2 regions of the Mesobacillus sp. QJM3NY_10 genome follow, and region 2 is predicted to be linked to the other one. Evidence: predicted binding sites of a transcription regulator. Region 2 holds the regulator's gene; the other holds the start of a gene.
What was found. Region 2 encodes CtsR, which represses protease genes until heat stress. Its sites were predicted from a motif close to ATGGTCAATAAAGGTCAAACA; they were not measured.

Region 1 (9,425 bases), 700 kb from region 2:
CTGCAGGATGAGGTATCGTTTTTGCATAACTTGCAATAAATCGGGCAATATTCTTTTTTGAATATCAATGAGCGAAAAGTCCATGTTGATATTCTCCTTTTCCAGCGTTGGACTTTAAATGTCCCGCTAAGACATATTATGTCCCACTCGCGGTAAAAAAAATCACCCCTGCTACAGATTTCATTCTAACAGGAGTGAAAACCTTAATCAACTTATAAACTCAAGGTTTTTTCGTGAAAACGCTTCACTTATGAACTTTTTGTTCACAATACCGTATTGGAGTTCTTCTCCATCCATTTCCACGACAGGAATCATGATTCCATACTTCTCCACAAGCTCGTCATCAAGGTCGATATTGATCTCTTCTATGGCAAAATTCCAATCTTGCTGAAGTTCTTCCAGGATGTCTCGCGCTGTTTCGCACAAATGACAGCCCGGCCGGGAATAGAGTTTGACTGTTTTTTTCATATAGATCTCCTTCGACTAAACTTTAAAACTCTTTTCGTATGTTTTGTTATGCTAATAATGGTTTTGTTCAAACAATCCATTTACAGCGTCAGAAAAAATATATAAAACACTTGATCATCAGAGCATTAATCAAACCTCTTCCGCTTCGAAGACGATGGAATGCCCAGCTGGTCTCTGTACTTCGCCACGGTTCTCCGGGATAAGACCATTCCTTCTTGTTCCTCTAGCATCTCAACTAGTTTTTGATCTGATATGGGCTTCGTTTTATCTTCTTCTTTTATATAATGTTCTATTGCTGCTTTTACTTTTTGAGAAGATGCCTGGTCGTTCTCTGTTGTCTGGACTGCGCTTGTAAAAAATGATTTCAATTCATAAGTACCGGCCGGTGTCTGCATATATTTTTCACGGACAGTTCTGCTTACGGTCGATTCATGGATTTCGAGTTCATCGGCAACTTCCCTCATCGTCATCGGTTTCAGATGGGCAGGTCCAATTAAAAAGAAATCCTCCTGTTTCTCGATAATTTTCATCGATACTTTCAAGAGCGTTTCCTTCCTTTGCACCAGGCTGCGCTGGATCCACTGGTAATCCCCCTGCTTTTCCTGGAGGAATTTATTGACTTCCGGATCCTTGTGTCCAGATAGCTGCTGGAAATATCCTTCATTAAAAGAAACCTTTGGGATCATCGCATCGAACACACTTACCGAGAGTTCGTCACCTTCACGTTTGACCACGACGTCAGGTACGATATAGGAAGGTTTTTCACGCTGAAACGATGCACCCGGTTTCGGATTAAGCTGCTGGATATCGTCATGTACTTTTTGAATTTCCTTTACATCGATATTCAGCATCTTCGCCAGTGCTTTCCACTTTTTTTCAGCAAATAGCATGAAATGGTCACGGATGATCGTTATTGCCAGTTCATTTTCAGGTGTGCGCTTTTGCCTTGTCAATTGCAGCAGAAGGCATTCTCTGAGGTCATTAGCCCCGATTCCGGCCGGGTCCAGCGACTGGAGTTTGAAAAAAGCTGATTCAACAATTTCATGTTCAACATTATATCTTTTTACAAGATTTTCACGATCAAGAGTCAAGTAACCGTTTTCATCTATATTTACAATCAATTCATGTAAAATCATTTTTTCTTGAGGAGTTGCTTTTAGCAAGTTTAATTGTGAAAGCAGATGGTCTTCAAGCGTCTCACCCGCCCCAGCGCCAATCTGCTCAATCAAGTTTTTCTGGTCGCGTTCAAATGTCTTTTTTCTCGTTTTTCGCGTACGGTCCATACTCGCATCAAAATGAGAGATGTTTTTAAAGTCCACTTGCATCAGGGGATTTTCCATTGATTTAGCTTCAAGAAATGCCGCAAGCTCCTGTGCGGAGTATTGCAAAAGTGCAATCGCCTGGGTCAGTTCCTGAGTCATTGCCAATTTTAAAGTCTGTTTTTGCCATAAACCAGCTTTCAAATCCATCCAAATCACCCCTGCACTCATTTTACATGATAAACAGGCTTTGGTGTATGGAAAGAATTTGGTATCCCATTTCCTTCTGCAAAACATTTAAAAACCTCTCGCCCAATTGAGCAAGAGGTTTGATGATTATCTTCTTCTAGATATCCTTCTGTTTGCATTATTTACAACTGGTCTGTTTGTAGTAGTTGCTGGTGGTGGTGTTTGAACTGCAGGTTCCTCAACTTCAGTTACGCAATCAGGCAATACGATCGTGTAGTTCACTGTGACTGTACCGTCCTCATTTTCTGTGATGGAGTTAACTTCGATACTAGTGTTCTCGCAAGTCAGAGGTTCAAATATGGCTGTTTCATCAAGGCAGGTAAAGCAGTTCTGAGTTACAGTTACCTCTTGATAGCAGCACTCATAAACTGGTCCGCCGCATTCGCCTTCCTTAGGCAGATTCAGTTGGACCTGGAATGGCACAGTACGAGTCCATTGCAGCACATCGCAGCAGCAAATCAGAGTCTGTCCGCAGACGAATACCTCCGCAACACCCTCACAAGCTACAGGTGCACTAATTACTTCTTCACCAATACAGAAACCGCTCAAAACGTCGTCGGTTGTCACACCCTCTGGCAGCGTAAAGCAATCAGGTGGGAAAGTGAACGTGCAGTTAAACGTATCAGTTGTTTCTGGACATTCACAAGCATTTGGACACACGATGCAGTCTGGTACGCAAATTTCGTCGCAAACTGTTTCCCCACCAGCAGATATTGACGCACATGCAATTGTTGCAGTCGGTGGCTGGTTAAAAGTGAAACCAAAAAATTGGGAGAAGCCGGGCTGCAATTCACCTAGTACCTCTTGGTCTGGAATAAAGGCTAAGCCCTCTATACGAGTACCTTCTGGACCACATACACCTTCAGGACATCCATCTTGAGGTGTTTGTCCCGGACTTTCGAAATCAACAGGAACCAGTTCGGTTGGGATTGGATCGACATCTGTCTCCCAAACTTCGCTTGCAACAGGATCAGTTATAAAGTCCAGACAAGGCAAATCAATTCCTAATACCCAGTTGCTTAGAGCGGACGTATCATCTCCCACATTATCCACGCGGTAAATCCACCTGTAGCCACTCCCAAAACGCTCAACATCAACCAATGTCACAACAAAGCCATCAATGGTTACCGGCTCAAAGCAGCCTTCCGGAAATTGCTGCAATAAATTAAAATGTGGCATTTACATCTTCCTTTCAAAAATTTTAGAGGTTTTTATGCACCTCTCTATTACTCTATGAAAGGGAGGGGATGCTTGTTTAGGTGAATGCTCCTAGTCGTATACACTAATTTGAAAGTAATAGGAAAATTCACATATTTATAGGTGTTGAAAATAAAAAAATCCCGCCGAGCTTATAAAAGCTCAGCGGGATTTTAATGACGCCCTCGGCAGGAATCGAACCCACATCTCAAGAACCGGAATCTTACGTGCTATCCGTTGCACCACGAGGGCATGTTTCAAGTTAGCGTTACGCTTACCTATTATAGGGTAAGTTCGGTTCCTTTGCAAGGAGGATTTTTTGGAATGTCAGGCGTTGCTCTTGTTTAAAAAAGACATTCTTGGGTAAGATGGATACGGTACAGTAAATTGGAATATACATTATTGTCGAACAGTTTCTGCAGGCTAATCAAGCGATTCGTTTGACCTTTATTGACCATGCGTGTATCATAAAACTACATAGGTGTTCTGGCAAGCGAACCAGTTTATGCCAGCCTGCAATTTGCCTTATAAAAGGCAGTGACTGCTTTTTCAAGGGCAGTAAATGATCTTTACGTTAAAGGAGGAAAACAAACATGAACTTGATTCCTACAGTTATTGAACAAACGAATCGGGGCGAAAGGGCATATGACATTTATTCCCGCCTTTTAAAGGATCGCATCATTATGCTGGGAAGCGGAATTGATGACAATGTTGCCAACTCAATCGTAGCTCAGTTGCTTTTCCTGGAAGCTGAAAATCCGGAAAAAGACATCTCCATCTACATCAATAGCCCGGGCGGCAGCATCACTGCCGGCATGGCAATCTACGATACTATGCAGTTCATCAGACCAAATGTTCAAACAATCTGTATCGGTATGGCTGCTTCTATGGGTGCATTCCTTCTCGCTGCCGGAACAAAAGGCAAGCGTTACGCACTTCCGAACGCAGAAGTCATGATTCACCAGCCACTCGGCGGTGCTCAGGGACAGGCGACAGAAATTGAAATCGCTGCGAAGCGTATTCTTTTCCTTCGTGAAAAGCTGAATACAATCCTTTCTGAGCGCACTGGCCAGCCGCTTGAAGTCATTGCGAAAGATACTGACCGTGACAACTTCATGACAGCTGAGCGCGCCAAGGAATATGGTCTTGTTGACCAGATCATCACTCGCAACGTTCTTGAAGAAAAGAAGGACAAATAAAGCCGAATTAAAAACTCGCTCTCTATCGGGAGCGAGTTTTTTTGCGGTTCCTTTCAGAAACCTGGTTAGTTGCCCGGAATTCTTATTTCAAAAATTTAGTTCTCTTTCTGGATATATTCAGCTAGCTTTTCCACTGCTTCTTCTTCATCATTGCCTTCAGCGATCAGGTTCACGGATGCGCCAGCACTTACGGCAAGGCTCATCAATCCCATGATGCTTTTCGCGTTAACCTTTTTTCCATCCTTCTCGAGAAAAATATCAGATGAGAACCTGTTTGCTTCCTGTACGAACAATGCCGCAGGACGAGCTTGTAAACCAGTTTTCAATTTTACTTCCACCTGTTTTTCCACCATTGCGTTTTCCTCCTCTAGCCCTCTATTTATTTGTAATCTGTCCGGCTCGCAGTTTATCTGCTATTTCATCGATCTTTCTCAGCCGGTGATTGATTCCTGATTTGCTGATCGTACCCCCGCTTACCATCTCGCCCAATTCTTTAAGGGTGACATCCTGGTAGTCGACACGGAGCTGAGCGATTTCCCTCAGTTTTTCCGGTAAAATTTGCAGGCCGACCGTATCCCTTATGAAGCGGATATTCTCTACCTGTCTAAGTGCAGCGCCAATCGTTTTATTCAAGTTAGCTGTTTCACAATTTACAAGACGATTAACCGAGTTCCTCATGTCGCGGACAATCCGGATATCCTCGAATCGCAGCAGCGCATTATACGCACCTACGATGGTCAAAAACTCAGTGATTTTTTCAGCTTCCTTTAAATAGGTGATGAACCCTTTTTTCCGCTCAAGCGTTTTGCTGTTCAATCCAAACGTATTCATCAGCTCACATAATGAGTCATTATGCTCCTGGTACATGGAGGCAATCTCCAAATGATAGGAGGACGTTTCCGGATTGTTCACAGAACCTCCTGCAAGAAAGGCACCTCTTAAATAAGAACGCTTACAACATTTCTTTTTCACCAGTTCAGGTGAAATATCATGGATAATTTCAAAGCCTTCTCCGATAATCTTTAAATCCTCCAGAATTTCCCTGGCCGATTCCTTAAGGCGGACAATATAAACATTATTCTTTTTCAGCCGCATCTTTTTACGCACCAGCAGCTCCACCTGTACCTGATAACTTTTTTTGATCAAGGTATAGATCCGCCTGGCAATCGCGGCATTTTCCGTCTGTATGTCTACGATGAGTTTGCGATTTGAGAAGGAAAGGGAACCATTCATCCGGATTAAAGCTGACAGTTCCGCGTCAGCGCAGCAGCCCTTCACGTCAATATTCGTGAGTTCTTTTTTTGTTTCCGAAGCGAACGACACCTTCTCACCCCCCTGTTTATATAGCGCTGTCACTCTTGTAAATCAGCAAGCGCAGCAGCTGTCTTTTTATTTTTCTGCGGAAGTGCATTTTAGGCTTAATGCACTTAAAAGTACTTTTTCAAAAAGAGACAAACGCTTGCATCCTATATTTACGCGTTATATCTCTTTTTGGTTTCATCTATTATCATAGAATATAAAATTTCTGAAACTTTTTTTGTGTCATGCCTGATAACATTGCCATCGAGCTCAGCGATTTCATCCTGGACGACTTCAATTCCCAATGACATCAGCCGGTCAAGGTCAAAATGGACAGGCTGGGCAAGCTCTTCCTTATAGCGGAGCTCCACATCCGGCGGGATTGTCTCACTATTGACAAGGATTGTATCGATAAAAGCACAGTCCATGTGGTCATAGATCGCTTTTATATGATCACTGGCAGCAAAATCATGTGTTTCCCCTGCCTGGGTCATCAGATTGCAAATATACACTTTCCGTGCCTTGGCTTTGCACACTTCTTTACCAAGTCTCTTTACGAGCAAATTCGGCAGGATGCTTGTATACAAACTGCCAGGCCCGATCACGATCAAGTCAGCTTCCCTGATCGCCTGGAGCGTTTCAGGCAATGGCTTCACGCCCTCTGGATTCAAAAAGACCCTTTTGATCCTTTTTCCTGAGTAAGGAATTTTGGACTCTCCCCTGACAATGCTGTCATCCTCCATCACGGCATTCAGCATGACGCTCCTGTTCGCGGCCGGCAGTACTTTTCCACGCACATTCAGGACCTTGCTCATTTCCTGGATCGCGTGGACAAAATTGCCGGTGATCGACGTCATCGCAGCCAAGATCAGATTGCCGAGCGAGTGGCCGGACAACTCATTGGCTGTATTGAATCGATGCTGGAACATCTCTTCAATCAATGGCTCTACATCTGAAAGTGCAGCAAGGACATTCCGGATATCACCTGGTGGAGGAATACTCATATCCTCCCTCAACCGGCCGGAGCTGCCGCCGTCATCAGCAACAGTGACGATCGCAGTGATGTCGACAGGGTGCTTTTTCAAACCCCGCAACAGGACTGGGAGACCCGTTCCACCCCCGATGATGACGATTCTTGGCAATCCATCACTCATCATTTTATATGTCCCTGCCTTTTCTCGATATCACGGTGAGTCACACGGGTATGGTAGTCTTTCTCGAAAAACTTGGCGATGTGTTCTGCCAGGGCAACAGATCTGTGCTGGCCGCCTGTGCAGCCGATGGCGATGATGAGCTGCGCCTTTCCTTCCCGCTTATAATGAGGGAGCATGAAACTCAGCAAATCTGTCACCTTTTCGAGGAACTTGCTCGTCTCGTTCCATTTTAAAACATATGTCGACACGTCTTCATCAAGACCAGTTTTCGGCCGCATGTGTTCGATATAATGCGGATTCGGCAAAAAGCGGACGTCGAAAACAAGGTCGGCATCGATCGGTATTCCATGTTTGAAACCGAAGGACATGACATTGACGGTAAAAATCGTCTTCTTGTTCACCGAAAACTCCTCAAGGATTTTTTCACGGAGATCCTTGGGCTTCATGCCCGTTGTTTTATAAAGAAGCTGCGCCCTGCCCTTAAGCTCTTCCAAAAGCTCGCGTTCTAGCTGGATGCCTTCAAGCGGCAATCCTGACGGAGCAAGTGGGTGCGAACGTCTCGTTTCTTTATAGCGGCGCACAAGAGTGGAATCATCCGCGTCAAGGAACAATACCTGCGGTGTCACCCAAGAAGTTTCCGCCAGGTCATCCAGCGCTTTGAATAGTGAGTCAAAAAATTCGCGTCCGCGCAAATCCATGACGAGTGCCACTTTGTTCATTTTCGTGCCAGATTCCTTCATTAGCTCAAGGAATTTCGGCAGCAGTGTTGGCGGCAGGTTGTCAACGCAGAAAAAACCAAGGTCTTCGAAGCTCTGTATGGCGACGGTTTTACCTGCGCCAGACATACCTGTTATAATCACGAGCTGGGTATCAGTGCTTGAACCGGTACTCATTTCTCTTTCCCCCCTGCAAATTAAGTTATTAATCGTATCAATTTGGATCGAGCCTGTAATTGATCAGCTCAAAATCCGGTGTATAAGTGAAAGTGCCATAGATAATTCCTTGTCCATGGACCATATATTCTAAGATGTGATAATCACCCGCTGCCATTGGCAGGTCTTTGATGTCGTCAAGCTCATGCCAGGAAATCGTGCCCTCCTCCGATTCATCGAGATTGATGCCATCTGCCTCAGTCGCGTAGAACGTGAACATCATCCACTCAGACACGACTTGATCATCTTCCTTGATGACAAATGTGAAAATCCCTTTGATTTGGGGATTACGAAGGTAAATTCCTGTTTCTTCGCGAAATTCCCTGACACATGAATCCTTCACGGTTTCTCCTGGTTCCATTTTTCCGCCTGGAGCCACCCACCAATTTCGGCGCGGCTTTTGCAGCAGCAAAATCTTATCATCTTTTACTAAAACACAATTCGTCACTCGCTGCATCCAATCCACCTCTTTATATGTAGGCCAACTAGGCTTTTAAAAATCTTCGTATACTTTGCCGTTTTTTACACAGAAATGGCTGCTGTTTTTGATTCTAATCAATATCAAAAAAAAGCAGCATTGAGAAAAAAACAGTCCTGCAAATTAGCTCAACTTTTATTCTTTCCATTATACTATTTTTAGTTTTTCGCCACAATGAATACAAAGATGATATTTTTGTTAAGGAGTAAGTGAATTCTGCAGATTTAAATTCTTGCTGGCGTATGGTGTTATAATCCGTTTCAATGGCCTGTTTCATTTTTATGCAAAAAAAAGAGCACAGGATAACCTGTGCCGTCAAAGGATTATATTTTTAAAAGGGGGTCAATTTCTACTCCTATAATACCCCATGATTGTTTCACTACTGTTACAGGAGAATTAATAAATAATTACGGTTTGTTAATTTATGCCGAGATGGGATGTTTTTACCAACGGATTGGAAAAACCCGCTGAATCATATCCAGCGGGTTTGGCATTTGTATTATGCGTTTGCTTTTAATTCTTCCATCAATTCTTCGACATAATGCTGAGCGTTTTGTGCCGCGATACTGCCGTCGCCAGTTGCTGTAACAATTTGGCGAAGTGTTTTTTCACGAATGTCGCCAGCTGCGAAAATGCCCGGTACCTTCGTTTCCATTTGTTCGTTTGTTTCGATATAGCCGTTGCTGTTCGTGATGCCAAGGCCTTCGAATGGCTTTGTCAATGGAACCATACCGATGTATATGAACACGCCATCAGCCGCGAATTCTTTTTCCGCACCATCTTGTGTCGAAACGAGCGTTACGCTGCCAACCTTGCCATCTTTGTCGTTGATTTGCTTGACAGTGTGATTCCAGATGAAATCAATTTTGTCATTGGCAAATGCACGATCCTGAAGGATTTTTTGCGCACGAAGCTCATCGCGACGGTGAACGATTGTCACTTTTGAAGCGAAGCGAGTCAAGTAAACGCCCTCTTCGACCGCTGAGTCTCCGCCGCCGACAACAACAAGTTCTTTGTTTTTGAAGAATGCGCCGTCACAAACCGCACAGTAAGAAACACCGCGGCCGCCAAGCTCCTGCTCGCCAGGAACGCCAAGCTTTTTGTACTCCGCACCAGCAGAGATGATGATGGAACGTGCTTTGTATTCTTTGTTTCCGGCTTTAATTGTTTTATATTCTTTGCTGTCAATG
Region 2 (9,425 bases):
TGGAGGTAAAACAGGTAAAGCTGTCAGAAGAAGAGCTAACTTAAGACAGGTTTGGAGGAAAAACACGAAAAGTTGTCAGAAGAAGAGTCAACTTAAGACAGGTTTGAAGGGAAAGTACAAAAAGCTGTCAGAAGAAGAGCTAACTTAAGACAGGTTTGGAGGAAAAACACGAAAAGTTGTCAGAAGAAGAGTCAACTTAAGACAGGTTTGAAGGGAAAGTACAAAAAGCTGTCAAAAGAAGAAGCAACTTCGGACAAGTTTAGAGGAAAAGGTTGAAAAGCTGTCAGAAGTAGAAGCAACTTCAGACAAGTTTAGAGGAAAGGTACGAAAAGCTGTCAGAAGAAGAAGCGACTTCGGACAAGTTTAGAGGAAAAGATCGAAAAGCTGTCAAAAGAAGAAGCAACTTCAGACAAGTTTATAGGAAAAGTATAAAAAGCTGTCAGATGTAGAGGCACCTTTAGACAAGTAGGTGCTTGTACTCTAAACTCCTAGTGCGTTGATCCAAGAAGGATTAACGCTTTTTTTGTGGAATCTATTTAACAATCAGAGCACATTTCTGATCTTCCCAGTTATTCTACGATCATTATAAAGATCTAATTACTTTTAGTTTTTTAAAAGAGTGATTGGGATAACAGGTCCGTTTCATTGATATGAAAAGACTAATAGGAGGAACTAAATGAGTAAGCAATTGAATTTTTGGTCATTCATCTTTTCAACAATCTGGGTCTTACTATTTTTCTTAGCTTCCTCCACAGGGCCTATTGATTACACCATATTAGGCAGGCATCCATTCGTTCTGCTTTTATATGTAACCTTGCTGACTTTTATAACAGGGCTTACAGGGATGGCAGGTATGGTGGATTGGAAGGGTATGACCAGGAGTTTTTCGACGATCATCATGACTTTAGGGTTATCTGCATTTTTAGCTATCGTTATATTTTTTGGCAATTTATTGAGTTAGTGGTAGCACTAATACAGGCACAGGTGAGTCCCTCAAAAAATAAAATATACCAGAATTTAATGTTTTTCGTGAAAGAATGCTTATGTAATATGGATGGAAATGCTGGTTAGGCACGGACTCCTTCGCATTAAAGCTGGTTCTGAACAAATTTTTCATTGATGTGTTCAGATACAAGTTTCCACATGTTACAAAATGGGTATAATAACCAACACACCCCTTATTGTCATGTTTTGGCATACATAATTTTGGCGAATATAATTCAGGATGCATTCATTGCACCAAAAAAAAATTTTTTGTATAATTAAAGTCAAATATAGTCAAAGTCAGATTGGGGGAGGTTTAGTGAGGAATATATCGGACATCATAGAACATTACCTTAAGCAGGTTTTAGAAATGAGCGATAAGGACATCGTTGAAATCAAACGAAGTGAAATCGCCGATAAATTTCAGTGCGTGCCGTCCCAGATCAATTATGTCATCAATACAAGGTTCACGATTGAACGGGGCTATCTTGTTGAGAGTAAACGGGGTGGCGGTGGCTACATCCGTATCATCAAAGTCCAGGCTTATGATCATGCACATTTGATTGATGATTTACTGTCTTTGATTCAGACACGAATTCCGCAAAGCAGCGCTGAGCATGTCATTTTCCGGCTTGTTGAGGAAGATGTAGTCACTGACCGCGAGGCGAAGATCATGCTGAGTGTGCTTGACAGGTCCGTCCTGTATATAGAGCTGCCGCAGCGTGATGAGTTGCGTGCGAGAATGTTGAAGGCAATGCTTATGGCATTGAAGTATAAATAATATCAAAGCAGATGAAGAGGTGAGGGCATGATCTGCCAAGAGTGTAATCAAAGGCCGGCAACGCTGCACTTCACGAATTATTCAAATGGAGAAAAAACGGAATTGCACTTGTGTGAAATATGCGCACAAGAAAAAGGCGAACTGTTTATGATGAACAACGGCCCTGCTTTTTCGATCAATAGCTTACTTGCCGGATTGTTGAATATGGAACCTGCTTTTCCGGCACAGAAAAAGGAACCCTTTGAAGCTGAGCAAGTTGCCCAGTGCCCGCAATGTTCAATGACGTTTCCGCAGTTTGTGAAAGTAGGCCGTTTTGGCTGTGCGACTTGCTATGATGCTTTTCGTGAACAGCTTACCCCGATTGTAAGGAGGCTCCATAGTGGTAATTCCATGCATAATGGAAAAATCCCTAAAAGAGTCGGCGGGGACCTTCATGTAAGGAAGACAATCGATCAGCTTAAGCTAACCCTGAAAGACTTAATTTTGGCAGAGGAATTTGAGAAAGCTGCTGAGAAAAGGGACCAGATCAGGGAACTTGAAAGGAAATTGTCAGCAGGTCAAGAGGGAGGGGAGTAGCCTTGTCATTGGAGAAGTTTATCAATCAGGCTGTCAGCTCCTGGATGAGTGATGATGGACCTGATTCAGACATTGTCCTTAGCTCTCGTATCCGTTTTGCAAGGAATCTTGATGAATATAACTTTCCGACGCTGTTCACCAATGGAGAGGCAGAAGCAGTGGTAGGTACGATCATGGAACGTGCCAGTAATACACCAATAGCTGCCTTCGGTCAGTTGGAAATGATCAAAATGGATGAAATTCCGCCTTTGCAGAAAAGGGTGTTAGTCGAGAAGCATTTGATCAGTCCGAATCTAGCAGAAAACTCCGTTCATGGTGCCGTCTTACTGTCTGAAAATGAAGAAGTGAGTATCATGATCAATGAGGAAGATCATGTTAGGATTCAGTGTTTATTTCCGGGCTTCCAGCTTAGTGAGGCTCTAGGGGCTGCAAATGAAATCGATGACTGGCTTGAGGACTATGTCAATTATGCGTTTGATGAGAAGTTTGGCTATTTGACCAGTTGTCCTACTAATGTGGGCAGTGGCCTAAGGGCATCGGTGATGATGCACCTGCCAGGACTTGTGTTGACACAGCAAATGAACAGGATCGTCCCGGCGATTAACCAGCTTGGTTTGGTGGTAAGAGGTATTTACGGCGAGGGCAGTGAAGCGCTCGGCAATATTTTTCAAATCTCGAACCAAATCACACTCGGAAAATCGGAAGAGGACATCGTAGACGATTTAAAAAGTGTTGTAAGCCAGATTATATCTCAGGAAAGGTCAGCGCGGGAAGCATTAGCGAAGACTTCGAACATACAATTAGAAGACAGAGTGTTTCGATCATATGGGACACTTGCCAATAGCAGGATCATCGAAACGAAGGAAGCTGCCCGCTGCCTTTCTGATTTAAGGCTTGGAATAGATATGGGCTTTATAAAAAATATATCAAAATCGATACTGAATGAATTGATGATATTAACTCAACCTGGGTTTTTGCAGCAATATGCGGGAGGACCATTAAGACCGAATGAACGGGATATCCGCAGGGCTGCTTTAATAAGAGAACGATTGAAAATGGAAACAAAAGACGAGTCAGGAGGATGATCTTATGATGTTTGGACGATTTACCGAGAGGGCACAAAAAGTATTGGCACTCGCACAGGAAGAGGCAATCCGCCTTGGACATAACAATATCGGTACAGAACACATCTTGCTTGGCCTTGTGCGTGAGGGAGAGGGCATTGCGGCAAAGGCGCTTTATGGACTTGGGCTTGGAGCAGAGAAAATCCAGAAGGAAGTTGAAAACCTAATTGGCCGCGGCCAGGAAACTTCCCAGACAATCCACTATACACCTAGAGCTAAAAAGGTCATCGAGCTTTCCATGGATGAGGCAAGGAAGTTGGGCCATTCCTATGTAGGCACAGAACATATCCTTCTCGGATTGATCCGTGAGGGAGAGGGCGTGGCTGCAAGAGTGCTGAACAACCTTGGTGTAAGCTTGAACAAAGCGCGCCAGCAGGTTTTACAGCTGCTTGGAAGCAATGAAACTTCAGGTCATCAGGGAGGCGGAACGGCTAATGCCAATACTCCTACACTTGATAGCCTTGCAAGAGACTTAACAGTAATCGCCAGGGAAGGCAGCCTTGATCCGGTTATCGGCCGCAGCAAGGAAATCCAGCGTGTCATCGAAGTGTTAAGCCGCCGGACGAAGAACAACCCTGTCTTGATCGGGGAGCCTGGTGTAGGTAAAACAGCGATTGCTGAAGGGTTAGCACAGCAGATTGTAAACAATGAAGTGCCTGAAATCCTCCGTGACAAGCGTGTCATGACCCTGGATATGGGTACGGTTGTTGCCGGGACTAAATACCGCGGTGAATTTGAAGACCGCCTTAAGAAGGTAATGGATGAAATTCGCCAGGCTGGAAATATCATTCTTTTCATCGATGAGCTTCATACACTGATCGGTGCCGGCGGAGCAGAGGGTGCGATTGACGCGTCCAATATCCTGAAGCCATCATTGGCTCGTGGTGAACTGCAGTGTATCGGCGCGACCACTCTTGATGAATACCGCAAATACATCGAAAAAGATGCTGCGCTTGAACGACGTTTCCAGCCGATTACTGTTGATGAGCCAACTGCGGAAGAGTCAGTACAAATTTTGAAGGGGCTTCGTGACCGCTATGAAGCTCACCACCGAGTATCGATTACGGATGAAGCAATTGATGCGGCGGTAAAATTATCTGATCGCTACATCTCCGACCGTTTCCTACCGGATAAAGCGATTGACTTAATTGATGAAGCTGGTTCGAAGGTTCGCCTGCGCTCTTATACCACTCCGCCAAACCTTAAGGAGCTTGAGGTGAAGCTGGAGGAAGTACGCAAGGAGAAGGATGCTTCTGTCCAAAGCCAGGAGTTTGAAAAGGCTGCTTCATTAAGAGATACAGAACAGCGTCTTCGCGAACAGCTTGAAAATACGAAGAAATCATGGAAAGAAAAGCAGGGCAAGGAAAACAGTGAAGTGACAGTGGAAGACATCGCTCATGTGGTGTCCAGTTGGACGAATATACCTGTTTCTAAGCTTGCGCAAACCGAAACAGATAAACTGCTGAACCTTGAGGAAATCCTTCATTCCCGTGTTATTGGCCAGGATGAAGCGGTTAAAGCAGTATCCAAGGCAGTAAGGCGTGCTCGTGCAGGCTTGAAGGACCCGAAACGTCCTATTGGCTCATTCATCTTCCTTGGACCAACAGGTGTTGGTAAAACAGAATTGGCAAGAGCATTGGCAGAGTCCATGTTTGGGGATGAAGATGCGATGATCCGCGTCGATATGTCCGAGTACATGGAGAAGCATTCGACATCCCGTCTTGTTGGTTCACCTCCAGGCTATGTCGGATATGATGAAGGCGGCCAATTGACTGAGAAGGTTCGCAGGAAGCCATATTCCGTCATCCTGCTCGATGAAATCGAAAAAGCGCATCCAGATGTGTTCAATATTTTGCTGCAGGTCCTCGAGGATGGTCGTTTGACTGACTCTAAAGGCCGGACAGTCGATTTCCGTAATACAATCATGATCTTGACATCCAATGTCGGAGCTGAAGCGTTGAAGCGGAATAAATATGTTGGTTTCAATATCCAGGATGGCGAACAGGATTACAAAGATATGAAGGGCAAAGTGATGGAAGAGCTGAAAAAGGCGTTCCGTCCTGAATTCCTCAACCGTATCGATGAGATCATCGTCTTCCATGCACTTGAAAAGCCGCATTTGAAGGAAATTGTGACATTGATGTCCGATCAGCTTGTGAAGCGCCTGAAAGAACAGGAAATCACACTAGAGCTGACAGAGGCGGCAAAAGAGAAGATTTCCGAGGAAGGATACGATCCGGAATACGGCGCACGTCCGTTGCGCAGGGCAATCCAGAAGCATATCGAAGACCAGCTGTCTGAAGAATTGCTCAGAGGAACTGTCCTTACCGGGCAAAATGTCGTCATTGACGTTGAAAATGGCGAGTTCGTCGTCAAGACTCCAGAAGGATCGACAAAAGTTTAAAATGGCTTAACATGTTATCAAAAGGGGTATACGTACTAAATACGTGTACCCCTTTTTTTCTACTAAGTCATATTTAATCATTTTGGTTGCATAAGTTTTATTTGCACTTTCCCTCGTAAGAGCCTCGGTGCCTATTTGGGTTGCGGAAGTTGAATAGCAGGGAAACAGGCCATTCTTAAAAATAGTTGGAATTGCGGCATCTGTATATGAACATAATTTAATTGAAGAAGTAAACATTTTGGATTCATGACCTCAAATAAGCCTTGGAGAAAAAATTACATAGGTACTTCAGTCGCTATCATTTCTATTATTACTTGTTTGGCTTTATTATAAAGTTAATAACTTTTTTTATTGAGAGGCTAAGAAAATGGCAAAAAGAAAAACAAAATTCATGTGCCAGGAATGCGGCTATGAATCTCCGAAATGGATGGGGAAATGCCCGGGATGCGGGCAATGGAATAAGATGGTCGAGGAAGTGGAAAGCACTGGCTCGACAAGAAGAGGAGCTTTTGCCAACACAGGGAATACGGGTGTTGCCGCAAAGGCGACTCCAATCACCAGTATTGAAACTGTCAGTGAGCCGCGGATTACGACAGACTTGAATGAGTTGAACCGCGTACTTGGCGGTGGCGTTGTCAGGGGATCGCTTGTATTGATTGGCGGGGACCCTGGTATTGGTAAATCGACACTATTGCTTCAGGTATCTTATCAGCTGGCCAAAAAGGCTCATTCAGTCCTATATATTTCAGGTGAGGAGTCGATGAGGCAAACGAAGCTGCGCGCAGACCGTCTTGGAGTCACATCGGATAACCTGCTTGTTTATTCGGAAACAAATCTACAAGAAATCAGCCTCACGATTGAAAATACTAACCCGGACTTTGTCATTGTGGACTCAATCCAAACCATATTCCATCCGGAAGTGACATCTGCTCCTGGGAGCGTGTCACAGGTTAGGGAATGTACAGCGGAGTTAATGAGGATTGGAAAAACAAAGGGGATCGCGATTTTTATCGTTGGCCATGTCACAAAGGAAGGCTCTATCGCCGGACCTAGACTGCTGGAGCATATGGTGGATACAGTTCTATATTTTGAAGGGGAAAGGCACCATACGTACAGAATCCTCCGGGCTGTCAAAAACCGTTTCGGCTCCACGAATGAAATGGGTATTTTCGAGATGAAGGAAATGGGTCTTGAAGAAGTGGCAAACCCCTCGGAAATTTTTTTAGAAGAAAGATCCCAGGGAGCTTCAGGTTCAACGGTTGTGGCCTCGATGGAAGGAACACGGCCAGTATTGGTTGAGATACAGGCCTTGATTTCACCGACGAGCTTCGGGAATCCAAGGCGGATGGCTACCGGAATCGACCATAACCGCGTGTCGCTGCTGATGGCGGTGCTGGAGAAGCGTGTCGGGTTGCTGCTGGCTAACCAGGATGCTTATTTGAAGGTCGCCGGCGGAGTGAAGCTGGATGAACCGGCAATCGATCTTGCGGTGGCTGTCAGCATTGCTTCAAGTTTCAGGGATAAACCCACCCGCGCTACTGATTGTATCATTGGCGAGGTGGGTCTGACTGGGGAAGTAAGGAGAGTCTCGAGGATTGAACAGCGCGTCCAGGAAGCGGCGAAGCTTGGCTTTGAAAGAATTATTTTACCGGAGAATAATCTTGGCGGATGGACTCCTCCGCGGGGTGTTGAGCTTATCGGGGTATCATCTGTCAGCCATGCATTAAAAGTCACCTTGGGAGGTTGATGGATTGGAACACAAAGAGCTTGAAGAAAAAGGGTTAGGTGAAATCCTTCAATTTATCGCTCCAGGTACGCCTCTAAGGGATGGAATCGATAATGTGCTCCGGGCCAAGACAGGTGGATTGATTGTGTTTGGATACAATGAGAAAGTGAAAAACCTGGTCGACGGCGGTTTTGAGATCAATTGCAGGTTCAGCCCCAGCTATCTCTATGAACTGGCGAAGATGGATGGCGCAATCATCCTGAATGAGACGGGAAGCAAAATTTTATTCGCCAACGCCCAGTTAGCTCCTGATACGGGAGTACCCTCGACTGAGACAGGAATGAGGCACAGGACAGCGGAACGTGTGGCAAGGCAGACGAAGGCACTCGTTATCGCAATTTCCCAGCGAAGGAATGTCATTACCCTGTACCAGGGACACCTTCGCTATGCTTTGAAGGAAATCGGTGTCATCTTGACGAAGGCGAACCAGGCAATCCAGACGCTGGAAAAGTATAAAGTCGTCCTTGAACAAAGCATTACCAATCTGGGAATCCTCGAATTTGAGGACCTTGTTACCTATAATGATTTGCTTCAGGTTATCCATCGTTTTGAAATGGTACTGAGAATCAAGACAGAGCTTTTGACATATTTGAGCGAGCTCGGACTCGAAGGGCGACTGATCCGCCTACAAATGCAGGAGCTTTTATCTGAAATGGAAAAAGAAGCATTGCTTGTCATCAAAGATTATTCAGCAGAATCAGAAGTGAAGGCAGAGGATGTGATGGCTCGTTTTCAGGAGCTTTCAAAGGCCGGAGTCATTGAGGATTCTACCATCCTTAAGCTTCTCGGGCATCAGGGATATGTGCATATGGATGAATTTATCTGTCCTCGTGGATATCGAATGCTGAATAAGATCCCTCGGCTGCCGATGATCATTACGGAGAATTTGATAAAACGTTTCACCAAATTCACGAATATGATTGCAGCTTCCGTTGAAGAACTGGATGATGTAGAGGGTATTGGCGAAGTAAGGGCTCGGAAAATCAAAGAAGGCTTTAAACTCATCAGGGACCAGCTGATGGCGGACCGCCAAATGTAATCCCAAACATTGGCGGCCTGCTTTTAATTGACACCTGCATGCCCCGGTGCTACCTTAAAGATGAGATTTACTCCTATAGAGATTATGGCAATCTTGCTGTAATTTTGTCATTTTTAATTGTACAAATTACGTAACCTTTGCCAGGGTCAATTCGTATAATCATTTGGGTGTTTATATTTTAAGAAAATGTTTTCATTACGAGGGTTTCAAAAATTGGAAGTTGTTTATAATGAGTAAAAGGAGGTGAAAGGATGTTAAGACGTATCATTCAAGCCTGCTTCCTGATCATTGGGGGAACGCTTGGTATATTCTTAATTCCTGATTTATTATCATTAATGAACGCGGGAGACATGACTCTGATCAATAATCCTTATGTTACTGCTGTTTTGGGCGCACTTATTTTTTATCTTCTTACTTTTTGGGCTGTAGATCCTGTGACCAATTTTGTGAGGTGGGCTGAAGAGTCGCTGATCAAGGCACCAATTACGGATGTCCTATTTGGCAGTGTTGGCCTTTTCTTTGGATTGCTGGTGGCATTTTTAGTAGGCTTTGCCCTTAATGCAATCCAGGTTCCTGTTGTGAATACAGTCGCACCGACACTCCTGACACTTTTATTTGGATATCTTGGATTCCAGGTCGGTTTCAAGAAGCGTGATGAACTGCTTGGTTTATTTTCAAAACCAAAGAAAAAAGGCACTGAAGAAGAAGCGGATAAAGAAAATGAAACTCGT

Region 1: a site for CtsR is predicted at 3,611-3,631, ahead of clpP (ATP-dependent Clp endopeptidase proteolytic subunit ClpP). Genes of this name have one in related genera too.

Annotation. Positions count from the first base shown of each region.
Region 1 is NZ_CM149675.1:4,182,717-4,192,141, forward strand. It holds gene AC0VX7_RS21150 (sugar-binding transcriptional regulator) at 1-84, opposite strand, end outside; gene AC0VX7_RS21155 (glutaredoxin family protein) at 208-468, opposite strand; gene rpoN (RNA polymerase factor sigma-54) at 594-1,937, opposite strand; gene AC0VX7_RS21165 (hypothetical protein) at 2,064-3,155, opposite strand; tRNA gene AC0VX7_RS21170 (tRNA-Arg) at 3,354-3,425, opposite strand; gene clpP (ATP-dependent Clp endopeptidase proteolytic subunit ClpP) at 3,767-4,372, shown strand; gene AC0VX7_RS21180 (HPr family phosphocarrier protein) at 4,468-4,725, opposite strand; gene whiA (DNA-binding protein WhiA) at 4,748-5,695, opposite strand; gene AC0VX7_RS21190 (gluconeogenesis factor YvcK family protein) at 5,845-6,828, opposite strand; gene rapZ (RNase adapter RapZ) at 6,825-7,718, opposite strand; gene AC0VX7_RS21200 (NUDIX hydrolase) at 7,756-8,214, opposite strand; gene trxB (thioredoxin-disulfide reductase) at 8,735-9,425, opposite strand, start outside.
Region 2 is NZ_CM149675.1:107,581-117,005, forward strand. It holds gene AC0VX7_RS00555 (hypothetical protein) at 677-961, shown strand; gene AC0VX7_RS00560 (CtsR family transcriptional regulator) at 1,304-1,765, shown strand; gene AC0VX7_RS00565 (UvrB/UvrC motif-containing protein) at 1,793-2,341, shown strand; gene AC0VX7_RS00570 (protein arginine kinase) at 2,344-3,426, shown strand; gene clpC (ATP-dependent protease ATP-binding subunit ClpC) at 3,431-5,869, shown strand; gene radA (DNA repair protein RadA) at 6,237-7,616, shown strand; gene disA (DNA integrity scanning diadenylate cyclase DisA) at 7,621-8,694, shown strand; gene AC0VX7_RS00590 (PIN/TRAM domain-containing protein) at 8,946-9,425, shown strand, end outside.